3 regions of the Micromonospora robiginosa genome follow, and region 2 is predicted to be linked to each of the others. Evidence: predicted binding sites of a transcription regulator. Region 2 holds the regulator's gene; each other region holds the start of a gene.
What was found. Region 2 encodes HrcA, which represses chaperone genes, less so after heat shock. Its sites were predicted from a motif close to GGTTNGCACNCTCNNNNNGAGNGTGCNAACC; they were not measured.

Region 1 (5,372 bases), 570 kb from region 2:
TGGAGCTTGCCGACGGCCTCGTTGTCGAAGCTGACGTAGTACTGGGCGGAGCCGCCCAGGGTCAGCCGGTCGTAGTCGATCGTGGCGACGCCCTGCGACTTGGCCTTGTCGAGCACGGCCTTGCCGGTGCCGGAGTCCAGGTTGACGATCATCAGCACGTTGACGCCGTTGGTGATCATCTGGTCGGCGATGGTCTGGAACGCGGTCTTGTCGTTCTGCGCGTTCTGGATGTCCGACTCGACGCCGGCCGCGTCGAACGCCGCCTTGAGGAACTTGCGGTCCGCGCCCTCCCAGCGGGCGGAGGACTTGCTGTCCGGCAGGATCACGCCGATCTTCGGCTTCTTGTCGTTCGAACCGCCGGCCTGGTCGGAAGAACCGCCGTTGTCACCACAGGCGGCCATGCTGCCGGTCGCGAGGAGACCGACGGCCGCGAAGGTGAGGAAGCCCTTGCGCATGTGCACGGGTCCTTTCGGGGGGTGGGGGAGTTGCGTTCGGTTGTTTTGTTGTGTCCGGCAACGTATTCCGCGCTTCCCGGGGTCCGCAAGAGTGCCGAGGTCAGAAGTTTGTTGGCGGCGGTAACAATTCAGCAACGCGGTTGTCACCTCACGGACACCGGCTGCGGAAACGCTCCCGGACGTCCGGTTCAGCCGGCCGCGATCGGGGCGGTCACGGCCCCGGTCAGCGCCACCAGATCGGCCGGCGCGAGCCGAAGCTGGAGACCCCGGCGACCGGCCGACACGTACACCGCCGGGTACGCCGACGCGGACGCGTCGACCACCGTTTGCAACCGCTTCCGCTGCCCCAGCGGGCTGATCCCGCCCCGCACGTACCCGGTGGCCCGCTCGGCCGCGACCCGGTCGGCCAGCGCGGCCCGCTTGCCGCCGACCGCCGCGGCCAGCGCCTTCAGGTCCAGCTCCCCGGTCACCGGCACCACCGCCACGGTCAGCCCGCCGTCGACCTCGGTGACCAGCGACTTGAACACCTGCCCCGGCGGCACCCCGAGGGCGTCGGCGACCAGCGCGCCGTAGTTCGGCGCGTCCGGCGACACGTCGTACGGATGCGTGGTGTACGCGATCTTCCGCCTGGTCAGCAGCGCGGTCGCCGGAGTGCCCTGTCCCGCCATGACCGTCAAGCTAACCCGGCCGTCGGGTCACGGCGACCCGGCACGTGGCGCGGCGGCCGGGTGACGCCGTCAGCCGGCCGCCGGCGCCGGGCGGCAGATCAGCACGGTGGGCGCGCCGGCCACCCGGGTCAGCACCAGGCTGGCCGCCTCGTCGCCGGCCAGCCGCAGGTCCCGGCGCAGCTTCTCCGGCTCCAGCGCCGACCCCCGCTTGAGGATCTCCACCCGACCGACCCGGCGTTCCCGCAGCAGGGCGCGCAGCCGCTTCAGGGAGAACGGCAGCACGTCGGTGATCTCCAGGCAGCGGGCGAACGGGGTGGCGTGTGCCGCGTCCGCGTAGAGGTAGGCGATCGACGGGTCGGCGAGCGTGGCGCCGAGGTCGGCGGACAGCTCCGCGACCAGGTGCGCGCGCACCACCGCCGGGTCCGGGTCGAACAGGAACCGCCGTACCGCGCCCACCGCCGCCTCGTCCGCGCCGGTGCCGGTGAGGTGATAAGCGGGGGCCCCTTCTCTACCGGAGGCGTTAACGGGGGCCCCTTCCTTGCTCCGCAGCAGGGTGGCGCGGCGGGGGACGTCGGCGAGGGGCCCGCACCAGAGCGCGGCCTCCACCAGGTCGCCGTCGACGCTCACCCACTCCGCCTCGGCGCCGGCCGGGATCAGCGCGTGGTCCAGGCCGGGCGCCACCTTGACCACGGTACGCGGCACCCGCGCGGCCAGCCCGGTGACGAAGTCCCACGGCGGGGAGTAGGCGTTCGGGTCGAAGATCCGCCGGCCGGTGCCGGCCCGCCGCCGCGCCGGGTCGCAGAACGCGCCGTCCACCCGGGACACGTCGAACGCGGTGGCGTCGCCGCACTCGACCGTGACCAGGTCGGCCAGCCCGGCCGCCTCGGCGTTCGCGGCGGCCATCGCGGCGGTCACCGGGTCGGCCTCGACCCCGTGCACGCGGATGCCGGCACGGGCCGCGGCCAGCGCGTCGGCGCCCAGCCCGCACCCCAGGTCGGCCAGGGTCGTCACGCCCGCGGCGCGCAGCCGCGCGGCCCGCCGGTCGGCGACCACCCGGCGGGTGGCCTGTTCCAGCCCGGCCCGGGTGAGGAACATGCCGGCCGCCGCCGGGCCGAACTTGCCTGCCGCCCGGCGGCGCAGTTCCGCCTGGGTCAGCGCCGCCGCGGCGAGCCCGCCGGGGATACCGGCCGAGCGCAGCGCGGCCGCCGCCGCCAGCGGGTCGCCGCCGGCCACCTCCGCCGCCGCGGCGAGCGCGGCCGACCCCTCGGGGGTACGCAGCGCGGTGAGCTGGTCGAGGTCCACCGGTTCATTCTCCCGACCCGGAGGGCGACACGGTGGGCGGGGCGCTGGCACTCTCCTTGACGGAGTGCTAGCCGAGGAATAACCTGCGATTAGCACTCTCACCCTGAGGGTGCCAACCTCCGGGCCCTGGTGCCCGAGGGTTGAACGCCAGGCGGACCGGCACCCGCGACGACGGCCCCGCCCGGTGGCATGTGGCAGATTGACGCTGGTCGGCATGCCGACCGGTAACGACACCAAGTACCCCAGGAGGGTATGCCCGTGACTACCGCGACCAAGGTTGCGATCAAGCCGCTCGAGGACCGCATCGTGGTCCAGGCGAACGAGGCCGAGACCACCACCGCCTCGGGCATCGTGATCCCCGACACCGCCAAGGAGAAGCCGCAGGAGGGCACCGTCCTCGCTGTGGGCCCGGGCCGGATCGACGACAAGGGCAACCGCGTGCCGGTCGACGTGAAGGTCGGCGACACCGTTCTCTACTCGAAGTACGGCGGCACCGAGGTCAAGTACGCCGGCGAGGAGTACCTGGTGCTCTCCGCCCGCGACGTCCTCGCGGTCATCGAGAAGTAAGCAACCGATCAGTGTCGTTGCCCCGGTCCGGCTCGCCGGGCCGGGGCAACGTCGCTTCGAAGGGATACCGATGGCAAAGATCCTGAGCTTCTCGGATGACGCCCGGCACCTGCTGGAGCACGGTGTCAACGCCCTGGCGGACGCGGTCAAGGTCACCCTCGGCCCGCGCGGGCGCAACGTCGTCCTGGACAAGAAGTTCGGTGTGCCCACGATCACCAACGACGGCGTGACCATCGCCAAGGAGATCGAGCTCACCAACCCGTACGAGAACCTCGGCGCGCAGTTGGTCAAGGAGGTGGCGACCAAGACCAACGACGTCGCCGGCGACGGGACCACCACCGCGACCGTGCTGGCCCAGGCCATGGTCCGCGAGGGCCTGCGCAACGTGGCCGCGGGCACCAACCCGACCGGCCTGAAGCGGGGCATCGACGCGGCGGCCGCCAAGGTCTCCGAGGCGCTGCTCGGCAAGGCCGTCGAGGTCGCCAGCAAGGAGTCGATCGCGCACGTGGCGACCGTCTCCGCGCAGGACGCCACGATCGGCGAGCTGATCGCCGAGGCGATGGAGCGGGTCGGCCGCGACGGTGTCATCACCGTCGAGGAGGGCTCCGCGCTCACCACCGAGCTGGAGGTGACCGAGGGTCTCCAGTTCGACAAGGGCTTCATCTCGCCGAACTTCGTCACCGACGTGGAGTCGCAGGAGTCGGTCCTGGAGGACCCGTACATCCTCATCACCACGCAGAAGATCTCGGCGATCGAGGAGCTGCTGCCGCTGCTGGAGAAGGTCCTCCAGAACAACAAGCCGCTGCTCATCATCGCCGAGGACGTCGAGGGCCAGGCCCTGTCCACGCTGGTGGTCAACGCCATCCGCAAGACCGTGAAGGTCTGCGCGGTGAAGGCCCCCGGCTTCGGCGACCGCCGCAAGGCGATGCTGCAGGACATGGCGGTGCTGACCGGCGCCGAGCTGGTCGCCCCGGAGCTGGGCTACAAGCTCGACCAGGTCGGCCTGGAGGTGCTCGGCACCGCCCGCCGCGTCGTGGTCGACAAGGAGAACACCACGGTCGTCGACGGTGGCGGCCAGTCCGCCGAGGTCACCGACCGGGTCGCCCAGATCCGTAAGGAGATCGAGGCGTCGGACTCCGAGTGGGACCGGGAGAAGCTCTCCGAGCGGCTGGCGAAGCTGTCCGGTGGCATCGCGGTGATCAAGGTCGGCGCGGCCACCGAGGTCGAGATGAAGGAGCGCAAGCACCGCATCGAGGACGCCATCGCCGCGACCAAGGCCGCGGTCGAGGAGGGTACGGTCCCGGGCGGCGGCGCCGCGCTGGCCCAGATCCTGCCGGTGCTCGACGACGACCTGGGCTTCACCGGCGAGGAGAAGGTCGGCGTCTCGATCGTGCGCAAGGCGCTCGTCGAGCCGCTGCGCTGGATCGCCCAGAACGCCGGCCACGACGGCTACGTGGTGGTGCAGAAGGTCGTCGGCCAGGACTGGGGCACCGGCCTGGACGCCGCCACCGGCGAGTACGTCGACCTGGCCAAGGCCGGCATCCTCGACCCGGTGAAGGTGACCCGCAACGCGGTCTCCAACGCCGCGTCGATCGCCGGCCTGCTGCTCACCACGGAGAGCCTCGTGGTGGAGAAGCCGGCCGAGCCGGAGCCGGCCGCCGCCGGTGGGCACGGCCACTCGCACGGCCACGGCCACCAGCACGGCCCGGGTTTCTGACCCGAGGAGCACGGCCCGACGTCAGGGCACACCGCCACCCGGCGGTGTGCCCTGACGCGTATCCGCCTTACGGAACGCTGACGAGATTGGCGGCCGGGCCGACCGGTCGACCACACTGGGCCGGGTGAGCACGATCTCCCGCCGCCACGCGGCACTGTCCGGTGTCGTCGCCGCCGCGGTGGCGCTCGGCGTCGCCGAGCCGGTGGCCGTCCTGACCGGTCCCCGGTCCGCCCCGCTGATCGCCGTCGGCGGCCTCGTGGTCGACCTGGTGCCCGAGCCGCTCAAGCAGTTCGCCATCGACGTCTTCGGCACGTACGACAAGATCGCGCTGCTGACCGGCACGGCGCTGCTGCTGGCCGCCTTCGCGGCGCTGCTCGGCCTGGCCGCGGCCCGTCGGTTGGCGATCGGCCTGGCCGGCATCGCCGCGTTCGCCGTCCTCGGCGTGGCCGCCGCGCTGACCCGGCCCGGCGCGGACGCGTTCGACGCGCTTCCGTCCCTGGTCGGCGCCGCCCTCGGCGGCCTGACGCTCTGGGCCTTCGTGGCCGGCCCGCTGCGCGCGGACCGCGACCCGGCCACCCCCGCGGCGCGCTCCGGTGACGCCGACACGGCCGTCGCCCGGCGCGGCCCCGTGCCACCCCCGGCGGCCGCCGCGCTCGCGCGCGA
Region 2 (5,372 bases):
CGTCGACGACCTCCTCGCTGTCGAGCGTCTTGATCGTCAGCCGGGTGCCGAGCGCCGCGGCGGTCATCGGCACGGTGACGCGGCAGTGCAGGTCGTCGCCCTTGCGCGAGTAGACGTCGTGGGTCCGCTCGTGGATCTCGACGTAGAGGTCGCCGGCGGTGCCGCCGCCCGGGCCGACCTCGCCCTGCTGGGCCAGCCGGATCCGCATGCCGTCCTCGACGCCGGCCGGGATCTTCACGGTCAGCGAGCGGCGGGTGCGCACCCGGCCGTCGCCGGCGCAGGTCGGGCAGGGATGCGGGATCGTGGTGCCGTAGCCCTGGCAGACGGTGCACGGCCGGGCGGAGACCACCTGGCCGAGGAACGTCCGCTGCACCGACTGCACCTCGCCCCGGCCGCCGCACGCCTCGCAGGTGGCCAGGTGGGTGCCGGCGGCGGTGCCGGCGCCGGAGCAGGTGGTGCAGAGCACGGCGGTGTCGACGGTGATCGGCGCCTCGACGCCGAACGCGGTCTCGTTGAGGTCCAGCTCCAGGCGCAGGATCGCGTCGGCGCCGGGCCGGGTGCGCGGCCGGGGACCCCGGCTGCCGCCCGCCGCGCCGCCGAAGAACGCGTCCATGATGTCCTGGAAGCCGACGAACGGGCCGGCCCCGCCCGGGCCGCCCGGGCCCGCGCCGCCGCCTCCCGGGGCGAGCGGGTCGCCGCCCAGGTCGACGATCTGCCGCTTCCGGTCGTCCGAGAGGACCTCGTACGCGGCGTTGATGTCCTTGAACTTCTCCTGTGCCTCCGGGTCCGGATTGACGTCCGGGTGGTACTGCCGCGCCAGCTTGCGGTAGGCACGCTTGATGTCGTCGTCGGAGGCGTCCCGGCTCACGCCGAGAATGCCGTAGTAGTCCCTGGCCACTGCGTCTGGTGTCCTCATGTTCGTCTCGCGTCCGCGCCGGTCGTCGGCCGCTGCCGGCCGTCGGCCCTGACTGGTCAGTTCTGGGCCAGCAGTTCGCCCACGTAGCGTGCCACGGCCCTCACCATGGCGATATTGCCGGGGTAGTCCATCCGGGTCGGCCCGAGCACGCCGAGCCCGCCCACGATGGTGGCGCCCGGGCCGTATCCGGTGCTGACCACCGAGGCGGCCCGCAGGTTGTCGATCTCGTTCTCGTCGCCGATGAGCACCCGGGTGGTGCTCGGCTCGGCCTCGCCGATCAGCTTGAGCAGCACGACCTCCTCCTCGAGCGCCTCCAGGATGGGTCGCAGCGAGCCCTGGAAGTCGAGCAGGCCGCCCCGGGTGAGGTTGGCGGTGCCGGCCAGCGCGATCCGCTCCTCGTGCCGCTCGACGAGCGTCTCCAGCAACACCGTGGAGAGCGTGGTCATGGCCGGCCGCAGGTGCGGCGCGGACTCTTCGACCAGCGCCTGCACCAGCGGCGGCGTCTCGGCGAGCTGGCTGCCGACGAGCTTCTCGTTGACCAGCCGGCGCAGGTCGGTCACGTGGTCGGCGGGGACCGGCGCGGGCAGCTCGACCAACCGCTGCTCGACCCGACCGGTGTCGGCGATCATGACGACCATCAGCCGGGTGGTGGAGATCGGCACCAGCTCCAGGTGACGCACCTTGGACCGGGCCAGGCTGGGATATTGCACCACCGCGACCTGGCGGGTGAGCTGGGCCAGCAGCCGGACCGTGCGGTGCACCACGTCGTCGAGGTCGACCGCGCCGACCAGGAAGCGCTCGATCGCCCGGCGCTCGGCCGGGCTGAGCGGCTTGACCCGGGACAGCCGGTCGACGAAGAGGCGGTAGCCCCGGTCGGTGGGGACCCGCCCGGCGCTGGTGTGCGGCTGCCGGATGTAGCCCTCCTCCTCCAGCACCGCCATGTCGTTGCGCACGGTCGCCGGGGAGACACCGAGCTGGTGCCGTTCGACCAGGGCCTTGCTGCCCACCGGCTCCTGCGTGGCCACGTAGTCCTCGACGATGGCGCGCAGCACGGCGAGCTTGCGGTCGTCGAGACCCATCTCCCCACCTCCTGACGCACCTCGGCCGGGCGACGCGCGGCATCCGCCGGGCGGCTGGCACTCGACTGTAGCGAGTGCCAGTCTACGTCGGCAGACCCACCGACGCGATGATCAGTGGCGGACCCCCGGTCCGACCCGCCGCGACGGCCCGGTCCGGCCGGGCCGAACAGCCCTGGTGCCACTTGCTCCGGGCACCTACCGTGACGTGCATGACTGAACCTCCTCGCCCGCCCGGAGCGGGGGACCCCAACCCCCAGCCCGACCCGTACCCGCCGTCGGCGCCCTACGGCTCGTCGCCGGCCGACGAGCCGCCCACCGCACCACTGTCCGGGGCACCCGGCGCAGGCGGCTATCCCCCGCCCGGTGGCTATCCGCCCCCGGGCGGCCAACCTCCGGCGGGCGGCTATCCCCCGCCCGGCGGCTACCCCCCGCCGGGTGGCGGCACCCCGGGCCCCGGCGCCGGCTATCCCGGTGGCGGCGCTTACGGCACGCCGGCCGGCTACGCCAACAACGACGACAAGACCTGGGCGCTCGTGGCGCACTTCGGCGGCGCGGCCGGGATGCTGATCGGCGGCGGCGTGCTGGGCTGGATCGCACCGCTGGTGGCGCTGCTGGCCCGGGGCAACCAGTCCCCGACCGTCCGGGCGCACGCGGTCGCCGCGCTCAACTTCCAGCTCATCTGGTCGGTCATCGCCCTGGTCGGCTGGATCCTCACCTGCATCCTGGTCGGCCTGGTGATCGGCTTCGGCGCCATGATCGTCGGGATCATCTTCGGCATCCTCGGCGGCGTGAAGGCCAACGAGGGCCAGCTCTACCGCTATCCGATGTCGGCCAGCCTGATCAAGTGACCCGCGCCGGCCGGTCCCGCACGGCGGGACCGGCCGGACCGGTCAGGGCAGCAGGTCACGCACCACCGCGTCGGCCAGCAGCCGGCCGCGCAGCGTGAGCACCGCCCGGCCCTCGGCGTACGCGCCAGGGTCGAGCAGGCCACCGGCCCGGGCCCGTTCGGCCCCGGCACGGCCGGCGTCGTCCAGCACCTCCAGCGGCAGCCCGGAGGCGAGCCGCAGCCGCAGCATCACGTCCTCCATATGCTGCTCGTCACCGGTGAGCCGCTCCCGGGCCAGCGCGGGCGACGCACCGGCGGCCAGCCGCTCCGCGTACGCCGACGGGTGCTTGACGTTCCACCAGCGCACCCCGCCGACGTGGCTGTGCGCCCCCGGGCCCAGGCCCCACCAGTCGGCGCCGGTCCAGTAGAGCAGGTTGTGCCGGCACGCCGCCGCTTCCGACCGGGCCCAGTTGGACACCTCGTACCAGGAGAAGCCGGCCGCCCCGAGCGCCGCCTCGGCGGCCAGGTAGCGGTCCGCCGCCACGTCGTCGGAGGGGTACGGCAGCTCGCCCCGGCGCATCCGCGCGGCCAGCCGGGTGCCGTCCTCCACGATCAGGGCGTACGCGCTGACGTGGTCCACCCCCGCGTCGACCACCTGGGCCAGCGAGGCGGCGAAGTCGTCCGCCGTCTCCCCCGGCGTGCCGTAGATCAGGTCCAGGTTCACGTGGTCGAACCCGGCGTCGCGCGCCTCCCGGGCGGCGGCGGTGGCCCGGCCCGGCCCGTGCCGGCGGTCGAGCACCGCGAGCACCCCCGGCGCGGCCGACTGCATGCCCAGCGAGATCCGGGTGTAGCCGGCCGCCCGCAGTGTCCTCAGCGACTCCGGGGTCACCGACTCGGGGTTCGCCTCGGTGGTCACCTCGGCGCCGGCGGCCAGCCCCCAGGTGCGGTCGATGCCGTCGAGGATCCGGGCCAGGTCGTCGGCGGGCAGCAGGGTCGGGGTGCCGCCGCCGACGAAGACGGTGTCCACCCGGGGCGGCGGGGAGTCGCCCAGCACCCGGGCGGCGAGCGCCAGCTCGGCGAGCACGGTGTCGGCGTACGTCTCCCGGCTCGCCCCGCCACCCAGTTCGGCGGCGGTGTACGTGTTGAAGTCGCAGTAGCCGCACCGGCTGGCGCAGAACGGGACGTGCACGTACACCCCGAAGCCGCGGGCGCCGACGGCGCTTCGGGCGGTGTCGGGCAGCGACCCGTCGCGCGGGACGGGTTCGCCTTCTGGAAGGACGCCGGGCATGGCCACTAGTGTGCCCGGCATGACCTCTCCGGACGCTCTCGTGCGGGTCGCCACGGCCCGCGGGGTGACCACCCTCACCCTGGACAGCCCGCACAACCGCAACGCGCTCTCCACCCCGCTGATGACCGAGCTGCTGGCCGGGCTGGCCGCGGCGGTCGCCGACGACGCGGTCCGGGCGGTCGTGCTCGACCACACCGGCCCGGTGTTCTGCTCCGGCGCCGACCTGAAGGAGACCGCCGCCGCGTACGCCAGCGGGACCGTGCCGGCCGGGATGCTCGGCGACGTGCTGGTCGCCGTGCGGGAGTGCCCGAAGCCGGTGCTGGCGAAGGTGGCCGGGCCGGCCCGGGCCGGCGGGCTGGGCCTGATCGCCGCCGCCGACCTGGCGGTCTGCGCCGAGGACGCCACGTTCGCGTTCACCGAGGTGCGGATCGGCGTGATCCCGGCGGTCATCTCGGCGACCGTGCTGCCCCGGCTGAGCCCGCGGGCCGCCGCCGAGCTGTACCTGACCGGCGAGGTGTTCGACGGGCGGCGGGCCGCCGAGGTCGGCCTGGTCACGGCCGCGGTGCCGGCGGACGGGCTGGACGCCGCCGTGGAGCGCTACTGCGCCTCGCTGGTGAAGGGGGCGCCGGCCGCGCTGGCCGGGACGAAGTCGCTGCTGCGCCGGCCGGCGGCGACCGATCTGCGGGCGGAGATCGGTGCGTTGGCGGCGCTCTCCACCGGGTACTTCCTCTCCGACGAGGGGCGGGAGGGGGTGCTCGCGTTCCGCGAGAAGCGCCCGGCGGCGTGGGTGCCCGCCGGAGAATGAAAGGCGGGGCCCCCGCTTAACGCATTCGGTATAGGCGGGGCCCCCGCTTAACAGCGACCCGTCACGGGGCGGTGACGCGGTGGCGAGCAGTCCGGTCGGCCGAGTCGGGAAGCGGCGCCGGCGACGTACGCTGGTCGGACTGTCGGGACTGGGGGTGCTGGTGCGGACGCGAGCGGCGATCGTGGCATCTGGTGTGGTGGTGTGCGTGCTGGCCCTGCTCGCGGTCTGGTTCGTGACCAAGCAGTTCGGTCACCACCTGCGGCTGCCGCTGGCCAGCCGGACCTGCACCGTGCAGGCCGACGGCGAGGTGGTGCTCGGCGCCGACCAGATGGCCAACGCGGCCACCATCGCCGCCATCGGCATCCAGCGCCAGATGCCCGAACGCGCCGTGGTGGTGGCGCTGGCCACCGCCTACCAGGAGTCGCACCTGCGCAACATCGCCCACGGCGACCGGGACT
Region 3 (5,372 bases), 970 kb from region 2:
GGTGATCGACCGGCACCTACCGTCGAGGCACAGAGGAGGCGGCGCATGCCCACGGAAGACGAACGGACCCACGAACCGGCCCGGGAACTGCCCGCCGACCGGCTCGACCTCGGCGACGCCGAGCAGGCCGCCGCCGACCAGCCACCCGAGGAGGAGCCCCGGCAACCGGTGGACGAGCCGAGACGGCTGGTGCCGCCGTACGACCGGGCGCACAAGCGGCGCAACCAACGCCCGCTGCCCACCTGAGACGACACACGGAAGGGGGCGGACCGCAGACGCGGCCCGCCCCCTTCTCGGCGTGCTGGATGGGGCTGGACTCAGAAGTCCATGTCCCCGCCACCCGGGCCGGCCGGGGCGGCCGGGGTCTTCTCCGGCTTGTCCGCCACGACGGCCTCGGTGGTGAGGAACAGCGCGGCGATCGAGGCGGCGTTCTGCAGCGCGGAACGCGTCACCTTGGCCGGGTCGATGATGCCGGCGGCCAGCAGGTCCACGTACTCGCCGGACGCGGCGTTGAGGCCGTGACCCGGGTCGAGGTTGCGAACCCGCTCGACGACGACGCCACCCTCGAGGCCGGCGTTGACGGCGATCTGCCGCAGCGGGGCGTCCAGCGCGATCTTGACGATCTGCGCGCCGGTCGCCTCGTCGCCGGACAGGTCCAGCTTGTCGAAGGCGGTCTTGCCGGCCTGCACCAGCGCGACGCCACCACCCGGGACGATGCCCTCCTCGACGGCGGCCTTCGCGTTGCGGACGGCGTCCTCGATGCGGTGCTTGCGCTCCTTCAGCTCGACCTCGGTGGCCGCGCCGACCTTGATCACCGCAACACCGCCGGCCAGCTTGGCCAGACGCTCCTGCAGCTTCTCCCGGTCGTAGTCGGAGTCGCTCTTGTCGATCTCGGCCCGGATCTGGTTGACCCGGCCCTGGATCTGCTCGGCGTCACCGGCGCCGTCGACGATGGTGGTCTCGTCCTTGGTCACCACGACCTTGCGGGCGCGGCCCAGCATGTCGAGGTTGACGGCGTCCAGCTTGAGGCCGACCTCCTCGCTGATGACCTGGCCACCGGCGAGGATCGCGATGTCGGTCAGCATGGCCTTGCGGCGGTCACCGAAGCCCGGCGCCTTGACGGCGACCGACTTGAAGGTGCCCCGGACCTTGTTGACCACCAGGGTGGCCAGGGCCTCGCCCTCCAGGTCCTCGGCGATGATCAGCAGCGGCTTGCCCGACTGCATGACCTTCTCCAGGATCGGGAGCAGGTCCTTCACCGACGAGATCTTGCTGTTGACGATCAGGATGTAGGGGTCGTCGAAGACGGCCTCCATACGCTCCGGGTCGGTCATGAAGTAGGCGGAGATGTAGCCCTTGTCGAAGCGCATGCCCTCGGTGAGCTCGAGCTCGAGGCCGAAGGTGTTGCTCTCCTCGACGGTGATGACGCCTTCCTTGCCCACCTTGTCCATCGCCTCGGCGATGATCTCACCGACGGTGGTGTCACCGGCGGAGATGGAGGCGGTGGAGGCGATCTGCTCCTTGGTCTCCACGTCCTTGGCGAGCTTGAGCAGCTCCTCCGAGACGTTGGCGACGGCGGCCTCGATGCCCCGCTTCAGGGCCATCGGGTTGGCGCCGGCGGCCACGTTGCGCAGACCCTCGCGAACCAGGGCCTGGGCCAGGACGGTCGCCGTCGTCGTGCCGTCACCGGCGACGTCGTCGGTCTTCTTCGCGACCTCCTTGACCAGCTCGGCGCCGATCTTCTCGTACGGGTCCTCGAGCTCGATCTCCTTGGCGATGCTCACACCATCGTTGGTGATGGTGGGGGCACCCCACTTCTTCTCGAGCACGACGTTGCGGCCCCTCGGGCCGAGCGTCACCTTCACGGCGTCGGCGAGCTGGTTCATGCCCCGCTCGAGGCCGCGGCGCGCCTCTTCGTCGAACGCGATCATCTTGGCCATACGGCGTTGTCCTCCTGGACACTCACGGGCCATCCGGGATGCCCGGATGGGCCGTCTGGTGTACGCACCTTGGGGACGTCGCCACCTGGCGACGACGACGTCCTCCTCGGTCGGGCCGGACAGCCCGCGACGACCGGCCCCGTTCCGCTCCGACGCCTCTTGCGACGCCGGTGCGACCGTGGCCCTACCGCCCCGACCATTGGCACTCACCGTACGCGAGTGCCAATGACTTGTTTAGCACTCTCCCTAGCCGAGTGCAAGCACGACAGCGCCGCTCAGCCGAGTTCCGCGGCCAGCCGGGCCGCGTTCACCGGGCCTTCCTGGGCCCGCTGTTCGGCGTACGCGACGACCAACCCGACGAGCTGCGCGACGTAGGCCGGCGTGGCCAGCACGGTCCCGATCAGCGCCAGCGTCACCGCACCGGCCGCGGTGCCCGGCGCGGCCGTCGGATCGGTGCCGAACACGGCGCTGCTCACCAGGCCCACCACGAAGTCCAGCACGCTCACCGCGAGCAGCGCGCACACGACCAGCGCCACCCGGCCCAGCACCATGCCGAAGCGCCGATGGAACATCCGCCAGGCCCGCCCGAGAGGATCCTGCCGCTCGAACAGGTGGACCGGCCCGAACAGCGCGACCGCGAACCCGGCGTAGATGCCGGGCAGCAGGCAGAGACAGGCGCCGACGGTGATCAGCAGCGAGACGACGATCGTCCAGCCCCAGAGACCGAGCGCGCGACGCAGTCCGTACCGGAGCGCGCCGCCGACCCCCGCCGGCTCCCCGGCCGCCTGGCGGGCCACCACCCACGTGCCCGCGCCCCAGCCGAGGGCCTGGAGCGGACTGAAGACCAGCGCGGCGAGCAGGACCACGCCGTAGAACGCCAGCATCTGCTCCAGATAGCCGTCCGGCAGCACCGGCGCGCCGTCCGGGCCGGTGCCCATCGGCTCGGACGGGACGAGGAAGAGCGAGAGGACGGAGATCACCGCCGCCGGGACGACCTGGGTGAGCAGCATGATCGGCAGAAGCTGCCGCCAGCCCCGTCGCACCGCGCCCACGCACCGCGCGAACCAGCCCCCGACACCCTCGTGCGGCAGGGTGACCAGCGGATCGTTCGGGACGAGGCCCGGATACCAGCCGGGCGGGCCGCCGGGCACCGGCAGCGCGGGATAGGTCGCGCCCGGCATCGGATGACCGGGGTACGCGGGGCCGCCCGCGGCCCAGTTCCCCCCGGCGTCCGGCGCGGCCCAGCCGGACGGGGTACCCGGCTGTGCCGGCCAGCCAGGCGGGGTGCCCTGCGGCGCGGGCCAGCCGGACGGCATGCCCTGCTGCGCCGGCCCGCCAGGCGGGGTGCCCTGCGGCGCGGCCCAGCCGGACGGCGTGCCCTGCGGCGCCAGCCCGCCAGGCGGGGTGCCCTGCGGCGCGGACCACCCAGGCGGGGTGCCCTGCTGCGCCGGCCAGCCAGGCGGGGTGCCCGCCGACTGGTCCGGGCCACCAGGCTGTGCCGGCCAGCCGGGCTGCGGGGAGGCGTCCGGGGTGGAGCCGGCCCAGGGGGAGCCGGGCGGAGCCGCGTACCCCGGCGGTGGAATGTCCGGCTCGGAGTCGGACGGGCCGGCGGCGGCCCACGGGTCGACGGCCGGCTGCCCGGCCGCGGACGTCGGCGGTCCGGACGGGCCCGACCGCTGCGGCGGCGGCCCGGCGGCCGGCGACGCGGGCCGGATCGGATCGACCGGGGGCACCGGTTCGGCGGAACCCGGCGGGGGCGGCTCGGACATGGGCCCTCCTCAGCGACGACGGCTGGAACGGCTCATGATCTTCCACGGTCCGGGACCGGGGCGCAGCACCGGTCGGGTGGCTCGGCCGCGTGTCGCGACCGCCGAGGGATCAGGCGATGACGCGGACCCGCTCGGCCTGCGGACCCTTCTGGCCCTGGGCGATCTCGAACTCGACCCGCTGGCCGTCGTCCAGCGCCTTGTAGCCGTCCATCTCGATCGCGGAGAAGTGGACGAAGACGTCCTGCCCGCCGTCGACGGCGATGAAGCCGTAGCCCTTTTCGGCGTTGAACCACTTCACGGTGCCCTGTGCCACGGTGCACTTCCCTCACTCTGCGCGGCGTTCCAAGACCCGGGGACCGGCGGACCGGCACCGGCGGCACCGGTGCGAGCCATCGGCGACGGCCGCTGAATACGGTGACCGAAATCGCACGCTACACGAGGCGTGACGACCGCGCACGACCACAAAACGGGCATAATTCGGCGCTCCACGGCCCCGCTGAGGCGCGGTTCCGCACCGGTCCGGTATGCATGCGGCATGACCAGCGCGCCCACCCCGACCACGGTCCGCCGGATCCGTCCCGACGACGCCGCCCGGATGCGGGCGCTCCGGTTGGAGATGCTCGCCGACGCCCCGCTGGCCTTCCTGGAGACCGTCGCCGAGGCCGCCGCCCGGCCGCACGCGGACTTCGCGGCGCGGGTGGCGGCGGTCTCCCGCGGCGACCACACCGCCCAGTTCGTCGCCGACCCGGGCGGTCGCCTGGTCGGGCACGCCGGCGGCACGGTCGCACCGGACGAGCCGGGGCTGACGCTCGTGTACGCGGTCTACGTGACGCCGGACCGGCGGGGCAGCGGGCTGCTCGCCGCGCTGGTGGACGCGGTGGCGGCCTGGTCGCGCGCCTGCGGTCGGCCGGAGCTGATGATGGAGGTGGTGGTCGGCAACGACCGCGCCTTCCGGGCCTACCAGAAGCTGGGCTTCACCGACACCGGGGTACGCGTGGGCCACCCGCGCATCCCCGCCCTGCGCGAACTCCAGATGCGCCGCCCGGCCTGAGCGCGGGTTGTTAAAAGGGGGCCCCTCCTCTACCGAATGCGTTAAGAAGGGGCCCCGCCTTTCACGCGTGGCGGCGTGACTGGACGATGCGGAAGCGGTTCGCCACGTACGCGCCGTCGGTCAGTGCGGAGTTCGCCGCGGCGTTCGCGCCCGAGCCGTGGAAGTCGGAGAACGCCGCCGACTGGTTGACGAACACGCCGCCGGTCAGGTTGCAGGACAGGTGCACCCCGGCGTCGACCGCCGCCGCCTCGGCCGCGTCCAGCACCGCCTCGTCGGTGGAGTAGACGGCGGCGGTCAGCGCGCCCTTCTCCCCCACCGTCTCGCGCAGCACCCGCAGGCTGTGCTCGGTCGAGTCGGTCGCGATGGCGAACGAGATCGGCCCGAACCACTCCCGCCCGTAGGTCGCGGCGTCGCCGGCGTCCAGCTTGACCACCGTCGGCGTCCGCACCACGGCGCCCGGGAAGGACGGGTGCTCGACGGTGCGGGACTCCAGCACCGGCTCGCCGACCTTGGTCACCTCGTCCAGGCGCTCCAGCACCCCGTCGTTGACGATCGCGCCGGTCAGCTCCACGCCCCGGGCCGGGTCGGCGGTCAGCTTGGCGACCGCGCCGG

Region 1: groES (co-chaperone GroES) is a predicted target of HrcA. The motif match lies at 2,513-2,543, and genes of this name have one in related genera.
Region 3: groL (chaperonin GroEL) is a predicted target of HrcA. The motif match lies at 2,138-2,168, and genes of this name have one in related genera.

Annotation. Positions count from the first base shown of each region.
Region 1 covers NZ_CP059322.2:6,306,531-6,311,902, forward strand. Annotated here, with positions in the region: gene H1D33_RS28485 (sugar ABC transporter substrate-binding protein) at 1-455, opposite strand, end outside; gene ybaK (Cys-tRNA(Pro) deacylase) at 644-1,123, opposite strand; gene H1D33_RS28495 (THUMP-like domain-containing protein) at 1,193-2,425, opposite strand; gene groES (co-chaperone GroES) at 2,678-2,992, shown strand; gene groL (chaperonin GroEL) at 3,063-4,709, shown strand; gene H1D33_RS28510 (molybdopterin-dependent oxidoreductase) at 4,834-5,372, shown strand, end outside.
Region 2 covers NZ_CP059322.2:178,301-183,672, reverse strand. Annotated here, with positions in the region: gene dnaJ (molecular chaperone DnaJ) at 1-898, opposite strand, end outside; gene hrcA (heat-inducible transcriptional repressor HrcA) at 973-1,995, opposite strand; gene H1D33_RS00905 (DUF4870 domain-containing protein) at 2,205-2,843, shown strand; gene hemW (radical SAM family heme chaperone HemW) at 2,886-4,109, opposite strand; gene H1D33_RS00895 (enoyl-CoA hydratase-related protein) at 4,129-4,914, shown strand; gene H1D33_RS00890 (hypothetical protein) at 5,069-5,372, shown strand, end outside.
Region 3 covers NZ_CP059322.2:5,914,339-5,919,710, reverse strand. Annotated here, with positions in the region: gene H1D33_RS26405 (hypothetical protein) at 46-246, shown strand; gene groL (chaperonin GroEL) at 318-1,940, opposite strand; gene H1D33_RS26395 (hypothetical protein) at 2,216-3,709, opposite strand; gene H1D33_RS26390 (cold-shock protein) at 3,819-4,022, opposite strand; gene H1D33_RS26385 (GNAT family N-acetyltransferase) at 4,245-4,760, shown strand; gene paaN (phenylacetic acid degradation protein PaaN) at 4,822-5,372, opposite strand, start outside.